DNA from 4 places in the Paenibacillus sp. BGI2013 genome. Region 2 is predicted to be linked to each of the others. Evidence: riboswitches for the same ligand, from Rfam matches in the RefSeq annotation. Region 2 holds a riboswitch; each other region holds the start of a gene.

Region 1 (4,227 bases), on a different contig from region 2:
TGATGGCACTTCGTAGATTCTTGCGCTCGCTGGTTTAAGAGAGCTGGAATCATGTTGTTGTCCCCATGCTGTCAGCTTACCACCTGAAACGACCTGTGTATTCAGAATCGCCTCCACACCTTTGGCAACTGAATTTTTACTGCGGTTAGCAAGTGTGCTGTCGATAAATGAGAAATCACCTTTGCGTGCTGCTACTTCATCCAGCATGATCATTACATTAATCATGGCATCATCATTGTAAGTGATGTGCTTGTGGTATCCGGAGCTTTGGTAAACTTGTGGCCACCCGCCGTTTGAATACTGCATGTTGATCAAAAAGTTAATTCCTTTGATTGCAGCTGTGGAGTAACGCGGATCATTCGTCTTTTTAAATTCCTTCGCCAATCTTCTAATTTCTGAGTATGTAGCCTTGTTGTCTATCGTGGACTTTGCCCACTCTCCACTTGTCTGTTTATAATCTTTTCTCCAACCTCCATCCGGCAGCTGGTTCTTCAAAATATCAGAAATACTCGCTGTAGTACCCGACGCATCTGCAGCAGATACCGTCCCTACAGGGAGAACTGCCATTCCAACTACTGAGAACACCATCGTACATGCCAGGACAAAAGTAATTATTTTCTTCGCTTTCAAATGTAACACTCTCCTATGTTCGTTTTTATAAATCTTCCACTTCTACTTTACGTATGATATACGCCCCAAACCTCCTTTATTTGTATTTATCGCATAATAAAATCAATTTTAATCCAATATGTGGATTGGATAATCAGATAATATGCAAAAAATCGATTTTTGTCAATATATGCAACTTAATGAATATAATCTCTCTAATTCTACATAACGGGATAGTTCTTTTAACTCATGACAAACCTATTTATTTATCCAAATTCGTCTTAAGCGAACCAATAATGACGTTTTTGTCATGAATGATATCCAAACTTGATCCCTTCTTTCATATAAAAACCTTAATTCCGCTAACATTGAGGTATTACGAAGGGTTTTAAATGGGTTTGACAATTACGCATTTATGCAATATAGTTTCAAATAGTTACAAAAACTTAATTATTCATTGCCGAGTTTCATGTTTGAAAACGGGGGAACCAATTTGGGTGAATTATTCTTATACATAGGAAATATAGGGAACCTTCTACCGAACCCTTAGCTAACTCCGTAGGCATCGAAGGGAGAACATTGATTTTGAAAAAACTGATTATCTCCATTTTTGGAGCAGCTGTATTATTTACATCCGGGGCAACAAGCACAGAGGCAAGCAGTATCAACTCCGTAGTGAACAACATGACAGGTATTCCTTACAAATGGGGTGGCACAACTGTAGCCGGCTTCGACTGTTCTGGTTTTATGAGATATCTTTTCAACAAATACAGCATTGAATTGCCACGTACTTCGCAGCAGCAAGCCAAAGCAGGTACTCCCGTATCCAAGAGCAATGTTCGGACAGGTGATCTGGTGTTCTTTAATACAACAGGCAAAGGCATTTCACATACAGGTGTATATATCGGCGGCGGACAATTCGCTCATGCCTCCAGCAGTAAAGGTGTAAGCATCACGAAGTTATCGAATCCATACTTCAATGATCGTTATGTAACAGCACGTCGGGTAACTGGACAGTTTATGTATGATAAAATGTTAGGTAAAATGTGATTCACATACAAAAAGGCATCGGTTATTAACCGGATGCCTTTTTTGCACTTAAAAATGAATGTTGCATTGCTTACTAATGCAGCGCCTTCTGCACTCGCATCGCACCCTGAGACAGGGCATGTCCTCCTCCAACAGCTCCGGCCACCGCAACGGTCTCCATAATCTCCTGATCTGTTGCTCCCTTGGCCCGGGCTTCTTCTACATGGTAGAAAGTACATACCTCATTGTTGGCGAATAATCCAATGCCAAGCGCAATTAGCTGTTTTGTCTTCGCATCAATCACGCCAGGTTGGAAACATTCTCCGGTAAACTCATGATACGACTTCACCACACCTGGCAGTACATCGCTTAATGCTCCAATCTGATCCTTGTAGGCATGAACTTTATCATTCATCAATGTCATGGCTTGTAGCACACCCTCTCGGCTATAGTTACAGATCTTCCTCACTGTACCTATCTTCTCTCCCGAGTGAGTCATTTATGCCAAGAAATCATGGTAATTCCAAACATTTAACGCGCATGGCTCTGCCATAATTATAAGCTGTTACTCACTAAGTGGACTCTGGCGCGGCTCGCTGAACAGCTGATAGCTGTAACCTCGGTCCAGCTTAACGACACGTCGATTCTGACGACGGATAAGTACCTGCTCGCCATCCCAGGCAACCACAATCCCTTTCACGTCGTTCGATTCCAGCTCGTCCCGTACGACTCTAACTTTCTCACCTGACAGACGCAGGGCGTCCAATTCTGTATCACTAATCATCTTCATGGCTCCTATATTTCAAATTTATTTACAAAAAGAGACCTAAATGAAAAGTCATTTAGGTCTCACGTGACTGTATTGGACTGTCATGTCATTCGAAATTATGTCCCGACTGAAAGTTACCGCTGCGCGTGCTCTTTGCTGTCGTTCTTCTCGAACCAAAAATCAAGCACTTTGGCGGACATCACACGTTCTTCAAGGTACTCCACTTGATGCGGTGTAAATTGTTCTTTCCAAGAGAAGGACAACTCTTCGCACAAGCCTACAATCGTCAGTAATTCTGACCAGGCAACATAGCGTTTGTACCAGAAAAATTGAGGATGTTCAATCATATAGGGATAAAGGTCATCGAATTCCGTATGTTTACAATCCAGGGCACGTTCAAAATGAACTTTCGATTCCGCCAGCTTATCATTAAAAAATTGTTCTGTTGCCGGTTGGTTCCCCATGGTGTTGCCTCCTCTCCCTAACATAACCCCATTATAAATGAAATCGGCGGTCATGCAAAGGCATAGTTCAAAAAATAGGCCCTATTCCTTTAAAATGTCACATTTCGTTATCGTCAAATTGTACCGTACCATCGTTCAGGGAACGAATGCGTACCAAGGCTTCCACCGGAATACCCTGTTCACGAATCGTGCGTGCCCCTGCCTGGAAACTTTTCTCGACCACAACGCCGAATCCGACGAGTTCCGCGCCAGAACGCTCGATAATTTTGATGACGCCACGAGCGGCATCTCCATTGGCAATGATATCATCAATGAACAAAATGCGGTCATTCTCATGAATGAACTCGCGGGATACCATAATGTCAGTTACAATTCCTTTGGTAAAGGACGGTACACGTTCACAGTAAGCATCAGGATCAGCCAGAAGTGTTTTTTTGCGACGGGCGAATACAAGTGGCACCCCCAGTTCATAGGCTGCGGCAAACGCAACCGGAATCCCTGAGGATTCTACCGTGATTACCCGAGTTACTCCACTTTCACGAAAACGGGCAGCGAACTCACGTCCCATCTCCATCGTTAATGCAGGATCAATCTGGTGGTTCAACAGACCATCCAGCTTTAATACTTGATCCGAGATAACCACACCTTCTTGTAAAATTCGTTGTTTCAATAATTCCATGATTTGACCTCCCAAGCCTATCCTATGAGGTAAAAGTATCATATATCTATCTATAAGTTCAAGCGAAATTGCCTTGACGCTGTCCTTGGGACGCATTTCAAGCCAAAGCTCATTATCGATTGTCATGACTTTCGTGGGTCAAGCATACCTTGTACCATGGTACCCGCATGTCCAAACTATACAGGGGCCTGAGAGGGGAAACACATGAAACAGGCATTTCGGGTGCTGCAGATCGCATTTACATACATTGGAACGGTTGTTGGAGCCGGCTTCGCTACAGGGCAGGAAATTTTGCAGTTTTTTACCCAGTATGGCAAATGGGCCACCATCACCATAGGCTTATCCACCATGCTCTTTGTCTGGTTAGGTACCAAAATGATGCTGATCGCTCACGATACCGGGTCCCGCTCTTATGAGGATCTGAACAAACATTTATTCGGCCATAAGGCGGGCAAATGGATCACCTGGGTGACCCTTCTCATTCTCATTGGCGTGAACAGTGTCATGCTTGCCGGAGCAGGCTCCGTTTTTGTCGAGCATCTGGGTTTGCATTATCAGACAGGTCTGATCGTCACACTTGTAGGGACATATCTGCTTCTCGGTCGGGGCATTCAAGCCATCCTACAAATGAATAGCATCGTTGTGCCCATGATGCTCCTGCTATCTCTGCTCATGAT
Region 2 (4,227 bases):
GCGGAATGAAGACCGTAGGAGGCACAATACACACAAGTTCCGGCATACTGTAGTACTGAACTGCGATGCTTAGACTACCGTAGTCTTTTGATCCTGGTGCAGCAGCCATGCGTTCAGCCACTTCTTTTTGGATCATGACAACAATGCTGTCTACCGGCAGCTTCTCTTCCAGCAGTTTCATCATGATTGGAGTCGTTACATAATAAGGCAGGTTAGCTACGACACTGACTTTGTCCACGGATGCAAAATCCGTATTAAACAACTCAGCCAGATCAAGCTTCAACACATCCCCATGATGAACACGTACATTCGAATAAGGCTGCATCACTTCTCCCAGGATTGGGATCAAGCGCTGGTCAATCTCTACGGCTGTGACGGGACCGGCTACCCGAGCCAGTCGCTCCGTGAGGGCTCCAATACCCGGCCCGATCTCCAGTGCGCCCTTAGACTCGTCCAGATCGGCTGCATTAACGATTTTGTTCAGTATATTTTGATCGATCAGAAAGTTCTGACCCAGACTTTTCTTAAATGAGAATCCGTGTCTTTGAATAATCTCTTTCGTACGCTTGGGCGTTGCAATTTCAATCGTCTCTTCCATGTTCTTCATATGCTCACAATCCTTCACGTTCAATTTGCGCTAATGCTGTAGAGAATTCTTCCCGTGTAATCTGAAATACACTGAGACGTTTGTGGAACTGCTTACCGTTACAATAACCGATGCCCAGCAGATTGCCCATCTCCATACGACGTGCAGCAGCCTGCGGATGCACAATAAGTCCTGCCGCGATCAGGTCCTCCCAATCGATCAGGCTCGGAGCACCTTCGTATGAAGTATGTACGCGCGCCAGAGCATGACGGATCGCCTCTGGTGAGGCATTCTCCACCCCAATGTCCCCTTTGCGCGTTGCATCGGCTTCCGGAATGAAGGCATGTTTGCAGCCAGGCACCTTGTTCGCAATGATTTTACGAATGCGTTCGCCAGCATGATCCGGATCTGTCAGTACAATGACTCCCCGTCTCTCCTGAGCAAGCGCAATCCGCTTCAGAATGCGTTGGTTGATGGCTGATCCACCTGTTTCTATGGTATCGGCTTCCACGGCCCGACGGATAGCTACCGTATCGTCACGGCCTTCCACCACAATGACTTCTTTTATCATGTTCCATTTCTTCCTTTCTAACGCAAAAAGAAGAGGAATATCCTCTTCTCTGCCAAACGGCGGGGGAGACTGAATTCAGACTCCTCCGCCGCATATTCCGCATGAATCATTCATGCAACTATTTTATAGCATTCCCATTTCAAAGTAAAACGATTTTAGTTCGCTTCCGGCTTCACCGGACCGATCACGTAGACCGTCTTGCCTTTCTTACGTCCAAAATTCAGGGCATGCTTCACACTGTCATAATACACATCAATTTTGTTGCCTTTAATGGCACCGCCTGTATCTTCCGCACGACGGAATCCCAGACCTTCGATATATACCCACCAGCCAATTGGAATGACTTTGGGATCAACCGCAATGGTGCGCCCTTCCGTTACACGAGTACCGGAAGCTGTTTTAGTTCCAATGCCAGGCTCTTCGGAAGAGTAGGCAGTCATGGATACATTTTTAAGTACTTTGGAGTATTTAAAAGAAGTCCCGGATACGGTAATCACTTTGCTGCCCGAGGCAGATGTTTTCTTCGAGTTCGTTGTTGTAGCCTTTTTGGTTGTTGACGTTTGAGCCGATACGGTCTGAATCTCAGGTTCTTTCACGACCGGTTTTGCTTTGGTGCCGACAGCGATCACTTTATCTACACGATTATTCGCGACAGATTTGCCGACCATTTTTTTGGAGACCAATTCTCCATCCTGAAATACCTTTTCGATATGCTGTACAATTGTGCCTTCTTTGCCGTTCACAACGACTCGGTTATCCCCTTTGTACAAGCTAGGGTCAGCCGTTTTAATGACTTTGTAAGCGATCGGTTGCTCTACTTCCACTGTACGCTTTGTTACGCGCACTACACGGATCTTCATCTCCGCTTTGATCGCAGTTCCAAGCGCCGGATACACTTTATCATTACTTTCAACTTGAATACCTGATTTTTGAATTGCATCTTCTACCGATGAATCGGTTGTATACAGAGTCTTGGTGTCTCCGTCTGCCGTAATGTTAACTGGAACGGCCCGCTCAATAACGATTCGGTCTCCATCTGTAATCGCCCCATTCATGGACATGGATACCTTATCGTGAGGGCTGACTGTGATCGACTGCTCCTCCAGCATTTCCTGAAGCATTCCTGTACGAGTCTCTACCACCTGAGCTTTGCCATCAATAACCAGTGAAATTTGTTTCCCGGCCTGACCGTAAACGACTAACAAGATCATGATTGTAAGCGCAATTGAGAAAATCGCGATCAATGCCATTTGACGCATGTTCTCATGCTTCCACCGCAACGCGAAAGACTTACTGGATGATCGTGACTCATGGGTCTCTTCTGGTTGGAATGTGCCCACTTCTCCGTCCTCCTTCATAGCCTCGCCGTCTAAAGTAATGCATGATGTCTTTGACGTGACTATACCAAATTTTCTACAGAACACAGATTGGACCAACATAATCCGGTTCTGCACCATGAATCAATCTTCGCAACATGATGTCATCCTCCTGAATACCTACCGTATGATGACAATATTTCTTTTATTCAAAAACAAAAAAGCCAAAGAAAGAGTGTAAGAGGAACTCTTTCGTGGCTTCCGAATGATTCTGAATATCGGAAATTCATGCACGAGGTTGCCTCTCTTTTTCCGCTTGCGAGGTTAGCTGTCGGGTTCGGGCGAAAGAGAGCCGCCCTATCTTGGGTCACCCGCTCATGGCGGACGCCCTTGAATTCACCCCGAGACCCAAAGAAGAAATCAAATACGGCTTCGCAGTTCCCTTCGCTGCTTTTGGGTCAGCGAACGTTGCGCATCGGCCAAATACACCGATGTTTAAGCCCTATTGGTTCCCCCGCTCTCCGATAACGGAGACTCAGCGAGACTGATTCATGAAAGTAATGTTGTTTCATCGGAAAGTGTCCCTTTGTTCATCCCCCGAACATCTGTCCAATTTTCCGCACAACAATTCACTGAAAAGATGATATCCTGTTTTGATGCATGTTGTAAAGCGTTGATCAAGTACGTTTTTCTGAATATTTGGTTAAAATATTGTAATATTCTTGATTTATTTGGATCAAAGGGCAAATTACCTCCGCTTACCTGCCTTTTTCACCTCATTTGCTCGTTTTTTTACCGAATCCCAAATCGTTCCATGGCATTTTTGGTTGTTATTGCAGCAATTTCCTCCACCGAAATGCCTTTAATTTCCGCAGCTGCCTCTGCAACCAGACGTACATGCGCTGTCTCATTTCGCTTCCCACGATAAGGGTGAGGTGTCAAATATGGAGCATCTGTTTCAATGAAAAACCGGTCCATAGGAACCTTCTCCAGCACCTCTTTGGGCTGCTTTGCATTTTTGAATGTGATCGGTCCTCCGAAGGAGAGATGGAAGCCCATATCGAGACAACTTTTTGCTGTTTCCCAACTGCCCGAGAACGAGTGCATCACACCACCAACTTCGCCCGCCTTCTCTTCACGCAAAATTCTTATGATATCCTCATGTGCATCCCGATTATGGATGACAATTGGCATGTTCACTTCACGCGCCAAAGCAATTTGTTGTCGTAATACGCGATGCTGTATCTCTTTTGGTGAAGTATCCCAGTGATAATCCAATCCAATCTCACCGATCGCAACCACTTTTTCATGCTTGCATAAAGATGCAATCCACTCCAAATCGCCCTCCTGCATTGTGATCGCATCTACGGGATGCCACCCAACAGCTGCATATATAAAGTCATACGTTTCGGCGAGTTTCATTGTGGTTGGAATCGTCTCCCGGTTAAAGCCAATGTTGATCATGCGACCAACTCCTGCATCCACAGCACGCTGAATCATGTCCTCGCGGTCCTCGTCGAATTGTGGTGCATCCAGATGTGTATGTGTGTCGAACAGCATCATGTCTGTATCTCCCTTCATGTCGAAATAACGACTATCTTCTTTTTCAAAATCCAATTTGTAAAATTCAATAATTCAATGACTCATACATAAAACATTTTGGGTATCTGTGTATTACATCATTACGTTTGTTTCTTCACAACTACAATATATAGAAGATATACGGATATTCTGATCTATATATTGCTAATTGT
Region 3 (4,227 bases), on a different contig from region 2:
GTGTCCAAGGTGTGGATCGTGGTCAGTTGGAGGCAGCGCGTTCATTAGGTATGGGAAGAGGCGCCGCGATGCGTTATATCATATTGCCACAAGCCTTCAAAGCTGTATTACCAGCGATCGGTAATGAATTCATAACTATCATCAAAGAATCCTCCATTATCTCCGTTATCGGTATGGTGGACATTATGTATCAGGCTAGCGTGGTCAAGAACATTACGTTCCAAGGGTTGAGTCCGTTTCTAATTGCAGCAGCCATCTACTTTGTAATGACGTTCATTTTGTCCAAGCTGCTGGGACGACTGGAAAGGAAGTTGAGTGCAAGTGATAGACGTTAGACAATTACACAAATCTTATGGAAATAACGATGTGCTTAGGGGCATAAACGTGACGATTGGCAAAGGTGAGGTTGTCGTGGTCATCGGTCCTTCCGGTTCAGGTAAAAGTACTTTCTTGCGTTGTCTGAATCTGCTGGAACAGCCTACCTCAGGAGAGATTGATTTTGAAGGCGTGTCAATCACGGACCCCAAGCATAACATTAACGCAACTCGTGAGAAAATGGGCATGGTGTTCCAGCACTTCAACCTGTTCCCACACAAAACGGTACAGCAAAACATCACGATTGCTCCGATTAAAGTGAAGAAACAATCCACTCAGGAAGCGGAGAAAATTGCCTCTGATCTGCTTAACACCGTGGGTTTGTACGATAAAAAAGATACATTCCCGAATCAGCTGTCTGGTGGACAGAAACAGCGGATCGCCATTGCTAGAGCATTGGCCATGCAGCCGCATGTGATGCTGTTTGACGAGCCTACGTCGGCACTGGACCCTGAGATGGTCGGTGAAGTGCTGGATGTCATGAAACGTCTTGCAGAAGGCGGAATGACGATGGTCATCGTAACACATGAGATGGGTTTTGCACGTGAAGTGGGAGACCGAATCCTGTTCATGGATGGCGGGGTTATTGTGGAAGAGGGAACACCTGATGAGGTGTTTGGAGCACCCAAAAATTCACGTACACGTGATTTTCTTGCGAAAGTACTCTAAACGATGTGATCAAATAGCGTTACTGACTTCGAGTCGGTAACGCTATTTTTTTATGGATAATAATCACGTGTGGATTCGGAAAAGTAACTTTTCTGTTACCAAATATAAAGAAGTCGGTTCGCCAACTTTTCTGAATTATCCAGTATTCTTACAGTTGATGACATGCTAAAAACCATTTGGTAAGAATTACTACAAGTTCAGGTTACAAAATTGTGATATATTGAACTCTGCCGAAACTTCCGGACAGGGAGTGTGGGGGATGTAACGATGCAGATTGTGCAGGGGGAAGATCTACAGCACACTGCTTGGGGTGAATTGGGTACATAACGTTTCAAATGTAACGAATAACCTATAGGGTGGGCTCCTCATCCGAATCCGACAACTAACTTCGCAGGCACAATGAGGGAGGAAGACCATGATTAACAAGAAACGTATAGCCAAAACAGCAGTAGCATTAATGACAACAGCAATGCTCATTCAAGCCGTTCCGGCTCACGCCGATTCAGTTCATGTGGCCAAAGAAGGGGATACCTTCTACACCTTATCAAAACAATATGGAGTAGCACTCAACACGTTGGTTAAAGCAAACAACGACATTTCGGCTTACAACATTTATGGTGGTTTGAAAATTACGATTCCCGGTAAGGCAAACAATGTTGCAGCCGCTGCGGCAACGGAGAGCAAGACCCCAGCCAAAACAGTTACCACAGCAAGTTTGGACGTTAACGCAGATAACAAAGTGGTTCAAGCCTGGGGTAAAACATTCGATTACAGCAAAGCCGTTAACGTGAAAGCAACGGCATACTCTGCAGATCCGTCTGAAAATGGAGGATGGGGTGCAGTCGATTATTTCGGAAATGACCTTGAACTGGGCACGATTGCAGTTGATCCAAGTGTAATTCCACTCGGAACCAAAGTACTGGTAACTGGTCATAGCCATCCAGGATTGCCAAAACAGGCTTTTGTAGCCACAGCGCGGGATGTGGGTGGTGCAATCAAAGGTCACCGGATTGATATCTTTATCCCCGGTAGCAAACAGTCTGTAAGCTCATTTGGATTTCAGGATATCGAGCTGTACATTCTGAAGTAGAGAGAAAATAACATTTTAAATGAATTCAAACAGGGTGTCTGCCAGTCGCTAATTCGCGATTGAACAGCACCCTTTTAATATTCTAATTTATTTTCTATCACGTTCATCTTAATCTTTGGCCTTTGGCAATCCCAACATTTCGTCCAAGGTGACCAGTTCATATCCCCGATTACGCAATTCCTCAATGATTTCAGGCAAAGCCTCAATCGTGCCGTTCAGGTTTGATCCTACACCGCCTCCAGCATGTTGCAGAACGATGGAGCCAGGTTTCACGGCAGAGAGGATGTTATCTTTCACCTGTTCCTTTGAAAGGCCTTTCCAGTCCAGGGAGTCTACGTTCCAGTTCACAATGCTATAGTGTTGTTTGGCAGCCCATCTCAGCTGTTCTTCATTAATGTCTCCATAAGGCGGCCGAATCATCTTGGGCGTATATCCTGCCAAACGTCGAATAATATCCCCGGTATGTAAAATTTGTTTGCGAAAGGCATTCATCGACAGCTTACTGAATTCAGGATGATTGTAGCTGTGATTACCAACCATATGCCCTTCCTTAACGATGCGTTTCACCAGATCCGGATGTTTCTCAGCACGACTACCCACGATAAAGAATGTAGCTCTGACATTGTATTTCTTCAATACATCCAGCACTTGTGGAGTAAATCGTGGATCAGGTACATCATCAAAAGTCAGTGCAACCTTCTTGGTTGAAGGACCATTGGTTTTGAACGTATCGGCATATTTTTGACGTAATTGTCCCAATGTCAGTTGTTCTTCTTCCGCAGAATCCGAACCTGATACGGATTCACTTGGCGGGCTTGAAACATCCCGCGATGAAACTGGAGCATGATATCCTCCGAGAAAAATAACGATAACCATTAGCATAATGAGGCGTACGCGCATAATAACGGCCTCCTTTTCCAAAATGACGTTCTCCTTGGTATGCCCGGGAGCTCCATAAAATATGCGCAGTGTGAGAAGTTTCATTGCCGATTTAGCTCATGACAGCCATAATTCCTCCATATATAACATATAGAAAAGGATAGGTGGATGGGTATGAGTACATATGATTTGAAATCCATACGTTTACAGGTGATTGAAGCAGGAGAAGATAAGGTTTTTCTCGTTACCGGAGGAAAGGCACATATTGGCGCAGTAGCCACGTTCTACGTGGATCATGAGCGCGTAAGCGGGATGACAGTACATATTCCTGGGCATAAAGAACAAGAGCTGTGTGAGCGGCTTGCCCGAAAGGCTGCCTTGCAGCTGAAAGTAACCGTTACGGTGATCATGGGTATCCATTTTGATTCCATCACGCGGATGCAGATCGACGAAATCGTGCAGACTGCAGAGAGGTTGATGGAGGATCATCTGAACAAAGATAAACGATTTTCCTGACATAAGAACCATTCAATGTTTTGATTTTATTTGCTAAAATTGAAACGAGTTGTAGATTGTTACGTATGTATGTTTATATACGATGTAATATCGACTAGGAGGAATAACATAATGTCCATTTTCAAACGTTTGCGTGATCTAACTATGTCTAACATCAACGCCATTATTGACAAGGCGGAAGATCCAATCAAGATGACGGACCAATATATCCGTGACATGCAAGAGGATCTGGAAGATGCGGAGAAAGCAGTAGCTCAACAGATCGCCATTGAGAAGAAATTCAAGCAGTTGTTCGAAGAGCAGGAAGCTCTTGTGAAGAAACGTGAAGAGCAGGCGCATACGGCGGCACGTGCTCAGAATCTGGATCTGGCTCGACGTGCCCTGGAAGAGAAAAAGGCTGCTGAAGAGAAGATGGCTGAGTACAAAACCAGCTATGACCAAAACAAGGCTTCTGCAGATAACCTGCGTGGCAAGCTTGACGAAATGCGTAAGCAGTTGACTCAAATGAAGAACAAACGTGAAACACTGGTAGCCCGTTACAATGCAGCAAAAGCCCAAACGGAAATCAACAAAGCGTTGAATGGGTTTGGCTCTGATACTGCAAGTGCTGGTATGAAGCGTATGGAAGAGAAAATGATGCAGATGGAAGCACAGGCTGAAGCAAGTAACGAAATGTCTTCCAAAGGAAAATCTTTGGA
Region 4 (4,227 bases), on a different contig from region 2:
GGCATTCATGGCTGAATGCAGGTAACCAAGGACCGCCTCCTCGACCGGGATGTCGAGGTGGTGGTTAATCCAGGCGTGAACAGTGGAGAGGCAGCCAACCGAATCGTATTTGGCAAAGATCTGTTCGAGCTGGCTGAATTCAATCCAGGGGTGCAGAGCGCGTGCGAGTCTGATCAATCGTTTACCCATGGCGGCAGCTTGTTCTCTTAGATCTCCAGGGGTTCGCTGAACATGGACGAGCTTGTCGATCAGAGCTATCCGCCATGTATCCTTGTGATCTGCTGCGGTATAGATCCCTTTGATGGCCATACCTTCAAGACGAACGATGCTCGGATGCAACTGACAACGCATGAATGATTCGAGATCTTCAGCATTACGAATGGTACCCTCCCTGATATGGATATCCATGCCGAAGGAATGGGTGAACCCTCCAACCTGAATAGAGGAATCAAGCAGTTTGACATAATCGAGCAGCTTATTCCCACGGTTCACAATCATTCGCCTCCTGTGTTCGTTAAATGTCACTTAAAGTAACATTTATATTCCTTTTTGTTTGCTTTATGTTTGAGAATCCGAATTATATGATAGTTATCATCCCATAAATGTCCGCTTTTTGTCAATAGTATCCGTTAAATTTAATGTATTAAATCTGGAATTTAATATTTGTGTTATTTTATATAACTTATCGTGTTATTTATGTGGCGAAGTGCAGGGAGGACTATATAAGGAAGGACTATATATAAATGAATCAACAAGATCGGCTCAAGCCGGAAAAGAGGGGATCAAATCTAATGATATGCAGTTCATGGGTAAAGATGACGAGATTATGCGATTTTTGATGAAAATGCCTAGCTGAAAAAGAAGTATTAAATAATACTTTACTTTTAGTTCTGAACCCGGTATAATCAATTCTGTTGCCGATTATTTACGACATGCGGTCGTGGTGGAATGGCAGACACGCTATCTTGAGGGGGTAGTGGGCGTATGCCCGTGGAGGTTCGAGTCCTCTCGACCGCATCATATGAACGATTAAAAAGAAGCTTTCCATTAATGGGAAGCTTCTTTTTTTTGTCTTTTTCGAACAGTATGACATCTGGGTTGAAAAAAGGCCATCCATTACCGGAGGAATGTTGCTCTACCTTCCGGCTACGGGTGGCCTGTGTATTATTTTTGCAGCAAATTCTTGATATCTTCTTCAATCTTGTCCGGTGTTGTTTTGGGAGCATAACGTTTAATGACCTGTCCGTTCTGATCCACGAGGAATTTGGTGAAATTCCATTTGATTGCTTTGGAGCCGAGCAGGCCAGGAGCTTCTGTGCTCAGGTGTTGGAAAAGAGGGTGAGCGCTTGAGCCGTTCACATCAATTTTCTCAAACATGGGGAAGCTCACGCCATAATTCATCTGACAGAACTCGGCAATATCGTCGGAAGATCCTTTTTCCTGTGCAAACTGGTTGCTTGGGAAACCAAGCACTTCAAATGGAGCATCTTGAAATTTGTCTTGCAATTCTTGCAGACCTTTGAATTGAGGGGTAAGGCCGCATGAGCTTGCCGTATTCACAATCAGGAGCACTTTGTCACGGTAGTCGGACATTTCAACTTCTTGACCGCGAAGGGTATTCACTTTGTAATCGTAGACTGTCATCTAAATCGCCTCCATTTATTTACTCTTATATCTTCTATTATATTGGTTGCAATTAAATATTGCAAAACTAATATGGTGTTAAAAGAATCAAAACAGGCAAGTTGTGCAGAATACGTGAATGAATTGCGAAGTGATTTACGCCAGAGTGAGAATTAGATAGCCTTGAAGAGATAGATAGAGTATAACTTTGTTGTAAGCGTTATTATGGATAGGAATTGGCAAAAATCTGCCGATTTGGTGATCTGGGCGGACTTTACACCGACATGGCATGGGTGTATGATTCATAACGTAATTTCAATTTAAACTAAAATGTACTTGAAAAACGAAACAAACGATAATATCGCTCGATCTTATCCTTAAGATATACGAACGATGTTTTAATCGCTGAGTTTCCATTCATTGATGAGTGGAAAACGGGGGAACCAACGGAATGCGCTGTCCAGGACAGTGGGCATTCATGGGGTGAATTTTCCGGTGACAGCCGGAAATAGGGCGACTCTCGCGCCCGAATCCGTCAGCTAACCTCGTAAGCGTTAAAGGGAGAGGCAACAAGCCGTACGCTGGTTCATGGTGTTTTCGCCATGGGTTATTTAAGAAGCGTTCGGGAGGCCTTGGTCCCCCACGCTTCTTTTTTGTTGTCTTTTCACGCCAAGGGAGGAACGAATGATGGATACTGAGATGGTCTTAGTGACTGCTCCAAATGAAGCAGGACGCAAATTTATCAAATTGCTGATGTACAAAAAAATGCCGTTTGCCGTTCTAACCAACAGTGCAGGGGAAGAGCGAAGACTCCGTAGAATCGGAGTAGAACATGTCATTCGCATGAATACGGCTGCAGCTCAAAAATGGTTTTTGCCGCAGGGCAGCGTAGGCAACGTGTTTATTTTCGAGAACAGTCTGAATCTGACCTGTCGTTATTTACAGATCTGCCGTTCATGGACATCGAAATCCCTGTGCGTCATTACGGAGCAGAGTCATCCTAAGGGCATCTATCGGGGCATGGGCGCAGACCGGATTGTATATTCGCTCAATGGGGAAGTTGGCTTTCTCCTCAATGGTTAATGCCATAGCTTCTGATTGCTCAGGTGTAAGGTGCCTGTTATAATTGAATGTATTAGAATCAATTTCAGAATTCACTCAAGGTATTATGAAATTGATTCATCGATAAACGGAAGTTTGAGGAGACTCATGCAGGATGGTGAGTCTTCTTTTTTATGGTTTCTATAGGTTGTTCAAAAAGTCCGCTTTTGATTACGAAGGATGCCTAACGGCATCATCAGCATCGAATATGAAATTCAGCCGAAATGTCCGTGGCTCACGTAGTTTTCCCTACGCTCCGCTACTCCATTTCTAGCTTCATTCCATCTTCTTGGTACTGAAAACCAGACTTTTTGAACTCGATTAGGATCAGGAATCACCTGTGGCTTACAAGGAGGAATTGGCGTGCCGGATGTAGGTGGATTGAAATGGTTGTTTTTTGATGTTGGAGATACGCTGGTGGATGAATGGGAGCCGGTTGATGATATTATCGGACAGTTTGTCCGTGAAGCTTGTGCTTTGGGGTATCCGGTGACAATTGAGGCGGTACGCGAACTGTTCGCGAGCTGTTACCGAAAATATGAGCAATGGCCTATGAGAGTGGCGATTCGCACATTTGTTGAAGACGAGGGGCATCAAAAACAGATTCAGGACAAGCTGAAGTTTCAAAAAGATCTTGAACGTCCTTTTCCTTCAGCAGATTTTGTTCTTCAGCAGTTGTCACGGCATTATCGCATTGGCATTATTGCCAATCAGAGTCCTGGAACGGAAGAGAGACTGGAGAGTTACGGCTTGCGGAAGTATGTTGATGTTCTGGCATGTTCAGCTGAAGAAGGAGTGTCCAAGCCAGACCCTGAGTTATACGCTGTGGCCTTGAAGCAGGCAGGTTGTGAACCGGAGGAAGCCGTCATGATCGGAGATCGGATCGATAACGACATTATACCTGCTCGGAATCTGGGCATGCGTACGATTCGAATTATGCAGGGTTACGGAAGATTCCAGCCAGATCTATCGGATGACAAACGTGCGGATTGGACTGTTGAATCATTGGATCAACTCTTGCCGTTACTGATGCCAAATCAGGATTAGATTCAGATGGTTGTTTATTGGATTGCAACAATAAAGGCTGATCAACTGGGTATAAAATACCGGAGTTGATCAGCCTTTTTAGTATTTAGCCAATTAAAATGAGATTAGAACAACCGGATCGTCTGAATGATCAGATATACATTCAGCACAACGATAATCGCGGCAATGACCCATGAGATGATTTTGAGCCACAATTTGTTGGCGAATGCACCCATGCTTTTTTTATCACTTGTGAACATCACCAGGGGAATTACAGCAAAGGGCAATTGAAGCGACAGCACGACCTGGCTCAAAATGAGCAGTTCTTCTGTGCCATGTTCTCCTGCAATGGCTGTCACAATTACCGCCGGGATGATGGCGATCAGACGTGTGACCAGTCTGCGTAGCCAAGCCGGAATTCGAATGTTCAGGAAACCTTCCATAACGATCTGCCCAGCGAGTGTACCTGTAAGGGTA

What was found. Region 2 has a riboswitch for cyclic di-AMP ahead of CXK86_RS29370 (resuscitation-promoting factor). Riboswitches for the same ligand answer to the same signal wherever they lie in the genome.
Region 1: it holds a riboswitch for cyclic di-AMP, as region 2 does, so the genes downstream of both, CXK86_RS02150 (C40 family peptidase) here and CXK86_RS29370 (resuscitation-promoting factor) in region 2, are expected to answer to the same signal.
Region 3: it holds a riboswitch for cyclic di-AMP, as region 2 does, so the genes downstream of both, CXK86_RS10770 (3D domain-containing protein) here and CXK86_RS29370 (resuscitation-promoting factor) in region 2, are expected to answer to the same signal.
Region 4: it holds a riboswitch for cyclic di-AMP, as region 2 does, so the genes downstream of both, CXK86_RS16395 (hypothetical protein) here and CXK86_RS29370 (resuscitation-promoting factor) in region 2, are expected to answer to the same signal.

The regions. Positions count from the first base shown of each region.
Region 1 covers NZ_PJFA01000001.1:470,152-474,378, reverse strand. The annotation lists gene pelA (pectate lyase) at 1-639, opposite strand, end outside; cyclic di-AMP (ydaO/yuaA leader) riboswitch at 1,058-1,189, shown strand; gene CXK86_RS02150 (C40 family peptidase) at 1,195-1,659, shown strand; gene CXK86_RS02145 (carboxymuconolactone decarboxylase family protein) at 1,733-2,062, opposite strand; gene CXK86_RS02140 (hypothetical protein) at 2,204-2,422, opposite strand; gene CXK86_RS02135 (hypothetical protein) at 2,542-2,871, opposite strand; gene CXK86_RS02130 (xanthine phosphoribosyltransferase) at 2,969-3,550, opposite strand; gene CXK86_RS02125 (YkvI family membrane protein) at 3,755-4,227, shown strand, end outside.
Region 2 covers NZ_PJFA01000020.1:14,885-19,111, reverse strand. The annotation lists gene rsmA (16S rRNA (adenine(1518)-N(6)/adenine(1519)-N(6))-dimethyltransferase RsmA) at 1-607, opposite strand, end outside; gene rnmV (ribonuclease M5) at 612-1,157, opposite strand; gene CXK86_RS29370 (resuscitation-promoting factor) at 1,313-2,497, opposite strand; cyclic di-AMP (ydaO/yuaA leader) riboswitch at 2,771-3,024, opposite strand; gene CXK86_RS29365 (TatD family hydrolase) at 3,266-4,036, opposite strand.
Region 3 covers NZ_PJFA01000003.1:758,876-763,102, forward strand. The annotation lists gene CXK86_RS10760 (ABC transporter substrate-binding protein/permease) at 1-335, shown strand, start outside; gene CXK86_RS10765 (amino acid ABC transporter ATP-binding protein) at 322-1,044, shown strand; cyclic di-AMP (ydaO/yuaA leader) riboswitch at 1,263-1,457, shown strand; gene CXK86_RS10770 (3D domain-containing protein) at 1,460-2,134, shown strand; gene CXK86_RS10775 (polysaccharide deacetylase family protein) at 2,243-3,034, opposite strand; gene lpdD (prenylated flavin chaperone LpdD) at 3,188-3,529, shown strand; gene CXK86_RS10785 (PspA/IM30 family protein) at 3,641-4,227, shown strand, end outside.
Region 4 covers NZ_PJFA01000006.1:101,902-106,128, reverse strand. The annotation lists gene CXK86_RS16410 (urease accessory protein UreF) at 1-492, opposite strand, end outside; tRNA gene CXK86_RS16405 (tRNA-Leu) at 935-1,017, shown strand; gene CXK86_RS16400 (glutathione peroxidase) at 1,165-1,644, opposite strand; cyclic di-AMP (ydaO/yuaA leader) riboswitch at 2,017-2,192, shown strand; gene CXK86_RS16395 (hypothetical protein) at 2,311-2,706, shown strand; gene CXK86_RS16390 (HAD family hydrolase) at 3,088-3,771, shown strand; gene CXK86_RS16385 (Nramp family divalent metal transporter) at 3,876-4,227, opposite strand, start outside.